Linked DNA regions of Glaciimonas sp. PCH181. The protein of the gene in region 2 interacts with the protein of the main gene of each other region in a pairwise test. Links are inferred from orthologs where the notes say so. Each region holds a gene or a part of one and is shown on either strand. Other genes may lie near its edges.

Region 1 (5,328 bases), on a different replicon or contig from region 2:
CCATGCTGCTACGCTCAATGCAGCAAGCGGTTTATAGCCCGGAAAACATCGGTCACTTTGGTTTGTCTTACGAGCATTACGCGCATTTCACCAGCCCGATCCGACGTTACCCGGATTTGTTGACGCATCGTGCGATCAAAGCAATATTGTTAGGCAAGCGTTATGATCCAAAAGGCCTCGATACCAGTGGTCTGAATACGATGTTGTCGCCTGCCGGTCGGCGCAAGCAAGCGGAAGATAAAGCTGCTGGCAAAAAGAAAAACGAAGGCAGTCTGGCAATTTGGGAAGCCCTTGGCGTGCATTGTTCGGCCAACGAGCGACGCGCGGACGAGGCTTCACGTGATGTAGAAGCCTGGCTTAAATGCTATTTCATTCGCGATAAACTCGGCGAAGAATTCACCGGTACTATTTCCGGCGTGGCGACTTTTGGTATTTTCGTGCAACTCGATGCGTTGTATATCGAAGGCTTGGTTCACGTCACCGAATTGGGGGCGGATTACTTCCAGTACGATGAAGCGCGCCATGAGTTGCGTGGCGAACGGACCGGAATTCGGTACCAGTTGACTGACCGCGTGACGGTGCAAGTCAGCCGGGTTGATCTGGATGCACGCAAAATCGATCTGCGTCTGGTCACAGAGCCGGGTATCAAGACGGTCTTAAAAAATGAGGCGCGGCGTGCCGATAGCGAGCATGAAAAATCGCGTAGCAGAAAGGCCAAGTCGAAAGTCGATACGACCCCTGCAAATCGGATACCCGCCACACCAGTAAACAAAACAAGCAAGGCCGGTACAAGCGTCAAGCCTAAGGTAACTAAGGGCAAAAAAGCCAAAGTTACCATGAGCGTAGAAAAAACGCGTGAACCAAAGGCTTTCGTTAAATCAAGCAAGAAAAAAAGATAGAACATGAAAAGTAAAATGATATTCGGCTTTCACGCCGTCACCTCGCGCCTGCGTCACGAAGCTTCTTCGGTTGAAGAAATTTATGTGGACGCCAGCCGCATCGATGGCCGCATGAAAGAATTACTGAGCAACGCTAAAGCGCTTAACGTGCGCGTTATTCCAGTAGATGACCAGCGTCTGTCCAACATCGTTGGCACGCGTCGCCATCAAGGCGTCGTTGCCAAAGCCGGTGAGTTATCGCTGGCACGCAATCTGGACGAATTGCTGGATGCGATTGAAGGACCACCATTATTGCTAGTATTGGATGGCATCACCGATCCGCATAATCTGGGAGCCTGTTTGCGGGTTGCCGATGGCGTCGGTGCGCATGCTGTCATCGCTCCTAAAGACCGTGCAGTTGGCTTGAACGCGACGGCGGCCAAAGTTGCCAGCGGTGCTGCGGAAACGATCCCATACATCACTGTCACCAATCTTGCGCGGACATTGCGTGAATTAAAAGAGCGCAATATTTTGCTGATCGGTACGACCGAAGACGGCGAAAAAAGCTTATACGAAGCCGATTTCTCTGGCCCTGCAGCCCTGATCATGGGTTCAGAAGGCGAAGGCATGCGTCGTTTAACGCGTGAGACCTGCGATGTTTTGGTCCACGTTCCCATGTTCGGTTCGGTTGAAAGTCTGAACGTGTCGGTTGCATCCGGGGTTTGTTTGTATGAAGCACGTCGCCAACGGATGGCTAAAGGCGTATAGATTGTATCGATTGCCGGGCAAGGCGTGATTCTTCGCGCTTAGCCCGGCAATATGCATTTTATAGCCGACTATCCTGATCGTCATAGCAAATGCCGATAGCAGTCACATTGCGCTAAAGCTGTCGTATTATCGATTCAGATTTTTTCTCTCTTCGTCAAACTTCGTCAAGCGTCCTGCCTGACAAATGTATTTCCCTACAATTTTTCACTACGATCTAACGGATACATCGCCACGTCCCGCACATAAAGCGGCACCGTCAGATGTACCAAGACGCATCATTACTTGTCATCAAAAGACGGCTACCCGGTTTTGGCTTAATATGACGCCTCGTTATGCGTTGTGTGATATTCGATATTTGTTATTCGGTATTGCCGCCATATTTTTAGCCAACTTAGCCAATTACTTTAGTCCCTATGTTCAGTCGCATTCGTGAAGACATTGCCAATATCATGGCCCGAGATCCCGCCGCCCGCACCGTTGTGGAGGTTGTGTGCTGTTACCCGGGGTTTCATGCGATCGTCATGCACCGCTGGGCTAAGAGTTGCTGGCAGCATGATCTGAAGCTGTTGGGACGTTTTATTTCCTACATAGGACGGATTCTTACCGGTATTGAAATTCATCCCGGCGCGACAATAGGCCATCGGGTATTTATTGATCATGGTTTTGGCGTCGTCATTGGTGAGACCGCTGATGTGGGTGACGATTGCACTATTTATCAAGGGGTAACGCTGGGCGGGACATCGTTGGGCAAAGGGATTAAACGCCATCCAACTTTGGGGCGCGGCGTGATTGTCGGTGCCGGTGCAAAAATACTTGGAAGTTTTACAGTAGGCGAGGGTGCTAAAGTTGGTTCTAACGCGGTAGTGGTAAAAGAGGTTCCTGCTGGCGCAACTGCGGTTGGTAATCCTGCCCGTATCATCCAAAAAGAAACGCATAATGCGCAAGAAGAAGCCGCTGCAAGGATGTTTGCCGCCTATGGCGTTACACCAAATGGCGATGATCCCTTATCGAAGGCGCTGCACGGTTTGATTGATAATGCCGCTTCGCAAGAACATCAAATTTCCCGTATTGTGGCATTGTTGAAAGCTTCCGGTATTGCTTGCGATAGTTTGCCGCCGTTGGATAAGTTCGATCCCGAGCAGCTCAATAAACTGGTTGAGTAATTACGTATTTGCACGCAAAACAGCACGTCTTTGACTGCTAAAGTAATATATCAGGCTGGCGCTTGAATCTGGCACGGGGTGTATGCGCAGATCAGGGTAAATGTACTTACAGGAGATTAGATGATAGAACCGGAAACTAGCTCTCCCTCAGTTGGAAGCGACGCTATTCTCGATGTGTTTGAAATTCGCGTGCTGGCGGTGCTTGCAGAAAAAGAAGCATTAACGCCAGACAATTATCCACTCTCACTCAATACCCTCGTCAACGGTTGTAATCAGTTATCCAGTCGCGATCCGGTAATGTCGATTTCTGAGTCGACAGTGATGGAAGTCTTGCAGCGACTAATGCAGCGTAAATTGGTTGTAGGCGTGAATCAGGCCGGTGCACGGGTTGTCAAATACGAGCATCGCATGCGGGTGAAATGGACGCTTGAGCCGGATAAATTGGCCGTCTTGACGACCTTGATGTTGCGCGGGGTGCAGACGGCTGGCGAATTGCGCACACGTTGCAGTCGCCAATATGAATTTGCATCTTTGCCCGACGTCGAGACAGCATTGCAATTTCTCATCGATAAATATCCGCCGCTGGTCGCCCGTCTCGCTAAAGGACCGGGAACGAAAGAGCCACGCTATGCGCAATTGTTGGCCGGTGAAGAAGTGCTGGAGCAACAACTGGCCGCTGAAGCATTCTCGAATAATGCCATTGCCCATCGGGGAGATCGTCAGGATCGCGTTGCTAATCTTGAGGAAGAAGTCGTTCAGTTACGTCAACAAATCGTAGACTTAGCGGAGCAATTTGCTGAATTTAAACGTCAATTTGAATAACGGACGCCATTAGTAGTGTCTGGATCAGAACGAGACCATCACTAATTACATCGTTATGCGGTAATCGCCTACGCAGTAGATCAGGTATTCCCTTATAAAGAAATCTCTAATCCCCGATTGTATTCACTTCCTATAATCGAGATCATGAAGTTGATATCTAGGTTGATATTTGTTAATACAGAGTGGGTAGTTTAGTTAGAGTCGCAATACTTATAAGTCATCCGCCGCTCTTCCTTTTCGACTCGTGTAGCGTGTAATTATTGAAAGAATGCATCATGACAACAGGCACAGTTAAATGGTTTAATGATTCCAAAGGTTTCGGTTTCATCACCCCGGACGACGGCGGCGAAGATTTGTTCGCACACTTCTCCGCAATTCAGATGGGTGGCTTTAAGACGCTTAAAGAAGGTCAAAAAGTACAGTTCGATATCATGCAAGGGCCAAAAGGCAAGCAGGCGTCGAACATCCAAAATCCTTAATAGCATCCCCGTATAAAGCCTAGGTTTATATCTATGCGTTCAGGTTCACAACTCGGCAGGGTTTGTGGGCCTTTTTACTATGGGATATAGCGAATGGCATTGTATAAAGCAATATTTAGTATTTTTCAACGCGGTGTTGGCAATCCCCTTTTAGTCCCCTTTGCTCATTGCTACATTTTCGCTATCAAAAATAAAATTAGCGCTTTTCAGCGCTAATTCAGTCAGTAAGGTTGCAGCGGCCACCCGTATCAGATATCGAGACGCGTGACCTTGGTTCCTTCCAGCGTCAGATTTGCCATCAAGCCACTATTGGTAAGTACAAAGCCGAGAACCGAAGCGGTGATCGAGCTAGTATCAATGTTGCCGTTTGCACCAATTTTAAGCATCGCAACCGAAGCATCTGCGCCGACGGCCCATCCTTTACTATCGCGGAATTTATTCAGGGCTTCTGGCGTCATGAACAAGAAGAAGATTGCTTTGGATTGCGCGCCAATCTGGAAACCGATGGATGCAGAGGCCGTGCTGTAATAGCCGTTTGAGGCGCCTCCCATGCGTAGCGCACCTTCGCCATACTGTCCGCCTAACCATAAGCCAGCGGCGATCACTGATGGAAATACTAGTACGCCTTGCGCTTTTTTAACCAGATCACGTGAACCGGGTGCAGCCGTATATAAACGCGTTAAAGCGGAATCAATGTTGTTATCTATTTCATGGCGACGTTTGTCAGGGTCTGCATTGGTGGATGGGCGGGTGGTGGTGCAGCCAGTAACCGTTAAGCCTGCCGCAGCAAGCACACCGGCGGTTTTCAGTACAAAATCCCGTCTATACATGATGCTCTCCATCAAGTTATGTAGAGTTAGAAAAACTCGGATTCAGTCATGGTTGAATCTAGTGGTTTTTTTGCATCTGTACCGTTTCGGCGAACGGCTGTTAACGGCTTGGGTTTGAATAAACTCAGGCAAGAATAATTTTGTAGTCAAAATGTCATACCGTTTTGATAATTTTAGGTGATATAAATTGATTTGCAAGGCTTTCAACAACGAAGACAAAGCTGGCGTTGCGTGTTTGTTGCCTATTATGAATGCAGAGGTGCGTCAGATTTTTGTGGGAAGCGTTTCTTCCGGAGGAATTCTGGGTGTAAGGGGCACGCTATCGTTACTGACGAAGCGACCTTATGATCAAACTAAGTTGATGAATGTCAGGCAGGGATGTGGCGAG
Region 2 (8,035 bases):
TTACCGCAAAGGTGCTGAGAATGCCAAAGTCGCTGGTTTTGACGGTGTAGAAGTGCACGGGGCGAATGGTTATCTGTTGGATCAATTCCTGCAAACCAGCACCAATCAACGCACTGATATCTACGGCGGATCGCTGGAAAATCGTGCGCGCCTGCTGCTGGAAGTAACCGATGTCTGTATCGAGGTATGGGGAGCGGGTCGGGTTGGGATGCATTTGGCACCGGCATGCGATGCGCATTCGATGGGCGATGCTAACCCGTTGGAAACGTTCAGCTATATTGCCCGCGAACTTGGCAAGCGTGGCATTGCGTTTATCTGCGCCCGTGAAGGTCAGACGTCAACGCGTATCGGCCCACAATTGAAAGAAGCATTCGGTGGCGTCTACATTGCTAACCAGCAATTAACAAAAGCGGCGTCAGAAGAGTTGTTGACCAAAGGCGAAGCGGACGCCGTTGCGTTTGGTCAGTTGTTCATCGCTAATCCAGATTTGCCGCGCCGATTGAAGCTGGATGCGCCGTTGAATACACCGAAGCCAGAAACTTTTTATGCGCCAACGCCAGAAGGCTATATCGATTACCCTGCGTTGGCCGCTTAAGGTCTGAAGCTAAACCTTTTAGCTAAGTTTTCCGCAGTCGCTTGACTGTTTTCTCCTGTCGTGAACAGATAATCTTAATCTGTTCACGATTTTTTTTGCCCACATGACAATAGCGATTCGCATTATTCGTTAGTTACCGGCCTTAGTCACTTTTTAGTCAGCTCGTTCAGCAAACTTCGTACCGCTGGAATTAATTCTCCTGCCGTCATGCCGATGGGGCCAAAGCCCTGTGACACCAACATATCCGCAGCGCATCCATGCAGCCAGACTGCGCCCAGCGCCGCATGCCAATCGGACCAACCCTGCGCTAATAACGCACCGCAAATGCCGGACAATACGTCGCCACTGCCGCCAGTCGCGAGGGCGGGATTGCCAGTCGGATTGACCACGGCGTAACCATCCGGACGCGCAATGATGCTGCCTGCACCTTTTAAGACGATGACCGCATTAAAGCGTTGCGCCAAGCTGCGGGCGGCCGCCAGGCGGTCGGATTGAATTTCTGTGGTGCTGATGCCCAGCAGACGTGCTGCTTCCAGCGGGTGCGGCGTCATCACGGTCAGTCGTTTGGGATAAACCGATAGGCTGCGTTGGGCGACTAGTTGTTGCAACCCCGGTTCGACAGCAATCAGATTCAATGCGTCGGCATCGAGCAGCAAATGGCTCTGCGCTTGTAGCGCTTTTACCAAGATTGCATGGGCTGGCGGCGAAGTACCTAAGCCGGTACCGACGACCAGTGTTGCTGTCGCCAGATCGATATCATCTGCGTGGCGACACATTAATTCTGGCTGCGCGCTGTCATAACTGGGGGCCGCGTCAAGAAAGCCGATAAAGACTTTGCCTGCGCCGGATTTAGCCGCAGCGCGCCCGGCAAGAATCGCCGCGCCTGCCATCCCTCCTGCGCCGCCGATGACCGCCACGCTGCCAAAGCTGCCTTTATGTGAATTTCGCGCTCTTGGTTGCAAGTTGCTGCTAAACAATTCGGGTGCGTTGAGTGCGGATTGCGATGGCAATAATTGACGACTTGCGATATCTAACCCTGCGACGGTGACTTTGCCAGCATATTCGGGGCCGTCGCCGCTATGTAAACCGATTTTGTCGCCGATGAAAGTGACGGTGGCGTCCGCAATGATGCTAATGCCGTCAGGGCCGACCACCATGCCGGTCTCGGCATCCAAACCGGTGGGTATATCCAACGCCAGCAGCGGGGAAGTGAAGGTGTTGACGGTTGCGACCAGACTGCGCAAAGCGCCATCCAGCGGACGCTTCAGGCCGATTCCTAACAAGCCATCAATGACCAGCGACCATTTGATGCCATCAATAGTAGTGAATTGTTCAGGTGGCATAAAGTGCACACCGGCTCTGGCAGCGCGACTGAGGGCGTTTGCGGCGTCAGGCGGCTGGCTGGTCATGTCGACTGGCAACAGCGCGACAACTTCCGCACCCGATTCGGTCAGTATCGCAGCCGCTTCCAGAGCGTCGCCACCATTATTACCGGGGCCGACTAACACTAAAATACGTGCCTTATGCGCACTGCCGGGCAGCAGACTTATGGCAGCCTCAGCTGCGGCTTTACCCGCGCGTTGCATCAGCGTGTACGGCGGCAGTTGCGATAAAGCCGCCTGTTCCATTCTGCGAATTTCTGCGCTTGAGTAGAGTGCGGTCATGATGGTTTCCTGGGATATGCCTTGATGGGCCGTGAGAAAGTGACGAAACGGGGGTTTCTGTTATTTCCGCTAATGTCGGCAAAGCACCGTCAACATTACCCTAAACCTATCAACGTCGATAGCGTGCCAGCGTCAGGCCATCGATATCAATCTCAGGCGACCGTCCTGAAATTTGATCGGCGACGATTTTGGCTGCACCCAATGCCATGCTCCAGCCGCTGCCGCCATGACCAATGTTGATGTAAACATTACTGCTGGCGGTCGCACCGACTAAGGGGACTTCATCGGCCAGCATCGGGATATGGCCAGTCCACATTTGGGCATTATGATAATTGGCCGCATCCGGATACCAGTCTTGCGTCACTTTTAATAAGGTGCGCAAGGCCTTGTCGTCTATCGTCGTATCGGTCGCGCCCAGTTCGGCAACCCCGGCAATCCGGATTCTTTCACCGAAGCGCGCCATGGTGACTTTGTACGCATTGTCTTGCAGTGCCAGTTTAGGTGCGACGTCATGGTTTTTGACAGCGGCCGTGGCGGTGTAGGTTTTTACTGCCTGCAACGGCACTTTCACGCCGAGATTTTTGAGCAAACGGGCGCTGCCTGTTCCGGCCGCAACGACCACAGCATCCGCATGCAATATATCGCCGCCAATTTTCAGAGCAACGCGGCCATCTTGCGGCTCAACGGCATCTACCCGCAGATCGAAGTGAAATTGTACGCCGCTGGCTTGTGCCAAAGATTTCAATTGTTTTGTGAACAGAGTGCAATTGCCGGATGCCAATTCTGGAAAATACAAACCGCCAGCAACGCTGCGGGCAGTCGCCAAAGCCGGTTCCAATGCTTGCGCCGCAGCACCATCCAACAGGCTGTAAGCGACATTGCGCTCGCTCAACATGGCCTGTAATGGCGCTGTAGCGGCGAGTTCTTTTTCTGACCGAAACAGCTGCAACAGGCCATGGCTTTGTTCGTATTCAAGCTGGCATTGTTGTTGCAGTTGCAGCAATATGTGTTGGCTATAGGACGCCAGTCGCTGCATCCGTTCGCAGTGCAATTGATAGCGTTGCAATTCCGGGGTAGAAGTCCAGCGTAACAACCAACGCCACAACGACGGACTCAGGCGGGCATTCAGGATCGTCCCGGCTTCCTGACTGAACAGTCCGGATAAAATGCGTTTGCGCATGCCATTGATCGCCCACGGCGTAGTCGACGCGGCTGCCAGCATCCCCGAGTTTCCCAAAGTCGCTACCTCTGCGACGTTACGACGCTGCTCGATCAGGGCCACCTGATGACCGGCTTCGGCTAGAAAATAGGCCGTGGACATGCCAATCACACCACCACCAATGACAACAATTTGTCTTTGTGCCGGTTTCAGTAATTCTTGATCTATCACTATTTCGCTCAATTAAATCGGATTGCTTTCAACAACGATCAACCACAATAACGCCCAATCTGGCACGCAACGCAGCCCGCTCACATCGCCAGGGGAGGCGAGCAGAATCATACCTTGAATTGGCAAGGCTCTTGCCATGCCGCGTCAAGATTCGATGAGATTAATCGTGAGGTCGCGCCAAACAAAATGCGATAGGGTGGAGAAAAACGTTAAACATCTTGGGTCGAGGAAGCATAATATGATCTTCCCGGCATATTTTGGAAGCCGGATGACTATACCAACTCGGTAACAGAGTGACGTTTTAAATGGGCAACACCATGCGTACAAAAAATAGTCAGCCAGACGGCACCACTACGTATGGTGCTGTCGATTTATCGTCGCCGCAGGACAGCGAATCGCCATTGGAAAAGGCCGCTAGCACAGAGGCTAATCCTGACAGTCTGGAGAGCGCCGAAAATCCTCTTTTAGCAGCTCCGTCAGTCCCGGGACGTCCCGCTTTTCCTAATCGGATCCATGTAGATGCGCGTGGTGCAGGCGTGGCGATTATCGCCACTGTCGCATTTATTTTTGCCTTGCAATGGGCGCAAAAATTTTTAGTCCCGGTGGTGTTCGGTATTTTTATCGCCTATACGCTCAATCCCGTCGTGGTCTGGCTTCAGCGACTGAAATTGCCACGGGTTGTTGCCAGCAGTATTGTGCTGTTAGCAATTCTGGCTGGGGGTGCGTTGGTGACCAATGCACTACGCGGAGAGTTTCAGTCGATTATGGAGCAGTTGCCGGTGGCCTCGCATAAATTGTCCAAAGGTCTGGCGAAGTTGCGTGATGGTCAGCCGACAACGATTCAACAAATGCAGGCAGCGGCCAATGAAATTGCAAAAGCCACAGGAGGACAACCGGCAGCACGTGAGGCAACTCCTGCTTCCAGACTCAGTGATTGGTTGCTGGCCGGATCGCTCGGGGCGATAGGGTTTCTGGGGCAGGCGCTGGTGGTGTTGTTTTTAGTGTTTTTCTTATTACAATCCGGCGATACCTTTAAGCGCAAACTGGTGAAGTTGACGGGGCCGTCGTTAAGTCGAAAAAAAGTGACCGTACATATTCTGGATCAAATCAATACTTCGATTCAAAATTACATGTTTATGTTGCTGGTGACAAATATTCTGCTGGCGCTGCTAATGTGGGTGGCGTTTCGTCTAATCGGATTGGAAAACGCCGGGGCCTGGGCGGTAGCGGGCGGGGTTTTGCATATCATTCCGTATTTCGGTTCGCTATTCATCGCGGTGGCAACCAGTCTTGCCGCGTTCATGCAGTTCGGGACCTTTTCAATGATGTTGTTGTTGGCGGGAATTTCGCTCGGCATTGCAGCGATAGTCGGGACCTTCGTGACCACGTGGATGACCGGGAAGATTGCCAAAATGAATCCATCGGCTGTATTTGTCGCGTTGCTATTTTGGGGCTGGCTATGGGGCATCGCCGGCCTATTGGTGGGGATTCCGATTGTGGTTATTATTAAGGTAATTGCCGAGCATGTCGAAGGTATGTCGCCGATTGCTGAACTGTTGGGCGAGTAATAAGGTGGGATTTTTGAATATTTCTAGTTGCCATTATTTACGATAAAGGAAACGTTAACATGACCAGTCCAGCAATCAGAATTCTAGGTATCTCCGGTAGTTTGCGAAGTGGGTCTTTCAATACTTCAGCGTTACGCGCCGCAATTGAATTGGCACCCGAAGGCGTCACTATCATTGAGGCCGATATCTCTGAGATACCCTTGTATAACGAAGACCTCAAAGCAAAAGGTTGGCCGCCATCGGTCGAACTTTTCCGCCAGCAAATCCGGGAGGCGGACGCGATTCTTTTCGTCACGCCCGAATATAACTATTCGGTCCCCGGCGTGTTGAAAAATGCCATCGACTGGGCCTCGCGTCCGCCGGAACAACCATTTGCAGGCAAACCGGCAGCGATTATGGGGGCCAGCCCCGGCGTGATCGGTACTGCACGTGCGCAATATCATCTACGTCAGATCGCTGTATTTCTCGATCTGAAGGTCTTGAATAAACCGGAAGTCATGATTGGCGGCGCAGCGGATCGCTTCGACAGCGCTGGTAAATTGACGCATGAACCAACCCGCGACTTTGTCAAATCAATGTTGGTGGCGTTGCAGGACTGGACGTTAAAACTGAAATAAGCGATAGCTGCGTTGTAGTAAGCAAGAATATTTGCTCTGTATAAAAAATGCGTCATCACCAACTAATGGTGTGACGCATTTTGCTTTCTAAGCCTTCGTGACGCTGTTTTTTTGATGCTGTCTTTTTGACGCTGTCTCAGGCATTCCGCTCGCTGGGAACGCCCAAAGCATAAAATTTTTCGCGTAGAAATAACAGTAATGCACGTACTACCGGTGAGGCGCTGCTGCGGTCCGGGTAGACCATATTCAGTGGCGTTTCTTCGCCGACGTACTGATCCATCAAGGTTACCAATCTGCCGTCAGCCAGATCTTGCCTGACGTCCAGCCACGATTTATAGGCGATTCCGAGCCCGCTGATTGCCCACTCCCGGGCGATAGCAGCGTCGTCCGTCATGCGATCACCGCGGACCTTGATAACAATCGGATTTTTGCCAGAATGAAAGCGCCAGTTATTAAACAGGCCGCGTTCTAAATAAAACAGCAAGCAGTTATGGTCGGCCAAGTCTTTGGGAGTAATCGGCGTGCCATGTTGCGCGAGGTAGGCGGGGGAGGCGACAACGACGCGCCGACTAGCGGCCAGTGGCTGGGAAATCAAAGAGGAGTCCTCCAGTTTTCCATAACGAAACGCCACATCCACCGGGGCGCTAAACAGATCGATGATCCGATCTGAAAATTGCAGCCCGAGTGTCACTTGTGGATAGGCTTTTTGAAACGCATTCAACCACGGCAGCAAGACATTTCTTCCTACATCGGACGGCATTGAGAGCCGCAAATGCCCTTTGGCGACGCCATCGCTGCGCAATAGCGCCTCGCCTTGTGTCAATAACGTCAGCGCCTGACGGCTATAGTCTAAAAATAGCGTGCCCTCTGGTGTTAACCGCAGACTGCGTGTGGAGCGGACGAATAAGCGCGTATTTAGATGCAATTCAAGACGTTTCAGGCTGGCGCTGGCGGTCGCAGGGACCAAATCGAGTTGGCGCGCCGCTTTGGAGAGGCTGCCCAAGTCGGCGGTGAGCACAAAAAGCTGGATGTCGTTGGTGGAGTACATTTACAAAAATTTTTTGAAAGTAAATCAAATAATAGGCTATTTATAAAATAATGCAAACGCGCATACTGAGGTCATGACATTGAAGATCGATATCGCAGCCCGTCATTGCTAAGCGATGCATTGATGTTGCGGATCGCGGCAAGGTCGCTGCCATGCATTTTTTACACGTACCCCTATTTAGGAAAGCTCATGAAAGCTATCGCATTAACCCAGTATTTGCCCATTGATCATCCAGAATCCCTCATGGACGTGGTACTCCCTAAGCCAACGCCGGATGGTCGTGATTTATTAGTTGAAATCAAGGCAATCGCCGTCAATCCTGTCGACACCAAAGTACGCGCACCGAAAGACAAAATTGAGCCAGCGCCGCGCGTGTTGGGTTGGGACGCAGCGGGCGTTGTGACGGCAGTTGGGCCGGACGTTACGCGTTTTAAGGTCGGTGACAAAGTATTTTATGCCGGCGACATTACGCGTCCCGGGACGAACAGTGAATATCAATTGGTGGACGAACGTATCGTCGGCAGCATGCCAGCGTCGCTCGCGTTTGAGCAGGCCGCAGCGCTGCCGTTGACTGCCATCACCGCATGGGAAGCGTTGTTTGATCGGCTGCACGTGCCATCAAAGCCAGCCGCCGATAAGCCTACGCAAACGATCCTGATCATTGGCGGCGCAGGCGGGGTCGGTTCGATTGCGATTCAATTAGCTGCTAAAGTTGCGGGTTTGACAGTGATTGCTACCGCATCGCGTCCAGAGTCCGAAAAATGGGTGCGTGAACTTGGCGCGCAGCATGTGGTGAATCATTTCGGCGATATTCCAGCGCAATTGAAGGATCTGGGGATTGCTAATGTTGATTATGTCTTGATCCTGAATGATACCGATCAACATTTTCCGACAGCAGCAGCGGTCGTCGCACCACAAGGCACTATTTGCAGCATCGTTGAAAATGCAGCGCCGTTGCAGATTGATTTATTAAAAGCAAAAAGCGCCGGTTTCGTCTGGGAATTCATGTTTACGCGCTCTATGTTTCAAACGCCAGACATGGCGGAGCAGGGCAGTTTGCTGGATAGTGTCGCACGTTTGATTGATAGTAAAGTCCTTGTCACCACGATGGGGCAGGTCTTATCCCCGATTAATGCTGCAAATCTGCGACTGG

The links. Proteins that work in one complex are often made in the same cells at the same time.
Region 1: the proteins of C7W93_RS20920 (region 2) and rlmB interact in binary tests that used the Escherichia coli proteins (3 or more experiments, as listed by UniProt). The link is inferred for Glaciimonas sp. PCH181 from one-to-one orthologs.

Annotation. Positions count from the first base shown.
Region 1 is NZ_PYFP01000001.1:1,709,127-1,714,454, reverse strand. What follows is about bases 1-2,774. They hold rlmB (23S rRNA (guanosine(2251)-2'-O)-methyltransferase RlmB), read left to right. Parts: upstream 1-902; coding sequence 903-1,646; downstream 1,647-2,774. Other genes in these bases: cysE (serine O-acetyltransferase), read left to right, coding at 2,060-2,774; rnr (ribonuclease R), read left to right, coding at 1-899. Also shown: more of cysE, read left to right, coding at 2,775-2,809; C7W93_RS07960 (YceH family protein), read left to right, coding at 2,930-3,631; C7W93_RS07955 (cold-shock protein), read left to right, coding at 3,907-4,110; C7W93_RS07950 (YSC84-related protein), read right to left, coding at 4,359-4,940. UniProt on the Escherichia coli protein: Specifically methylates the ribose of guanosine 2251 in 23S rRNA.
Region 2 is NZ_PYFP01000003.1:40,613-48,647, reverse strand. Bases 1-2,926 are described here. They hold C7W93_RS20920 (NAD(P)H-hydrate dehydratase), read right to left. Parts: upstream 2,260-2,926; coding sequence 742-2,259; downstream 1-741. Other genes in these bases: C7W93_RS20915 (D-amino acid dehydrogenase), read right to left, coding at 2,369-2,926; C7W93_RS20925 (alkene reductase), read left to right, coding at 1-595. Outside these bases: more of C7W93_RS20915, read right to left, coding at 2,927-3,661; C7W93_RS20910 (AI-2E family transporter), read left to right, coding at 3,967-5,217; C7W93_RS20905 (NADPH-dependent FMN reductase), read left to right, coding at 5,277-5,834; C7W93_RS20900 (LysR family transcriptional regulator), read right to left, coding at 5,971-6,882; C7W93_RS20895 (zinc-binding alcohol dehydrogenase family protein), read left to right, coding at 7,072-8,035. UniProt on the Escherichia coli protein: Bifunctional enzyme that catalyzes the epimerization of the S- and R-forms of NAD(P)HX and the dehydration of the S-form of NAD(P)HX at the expense of ADP, which is converted to AMP.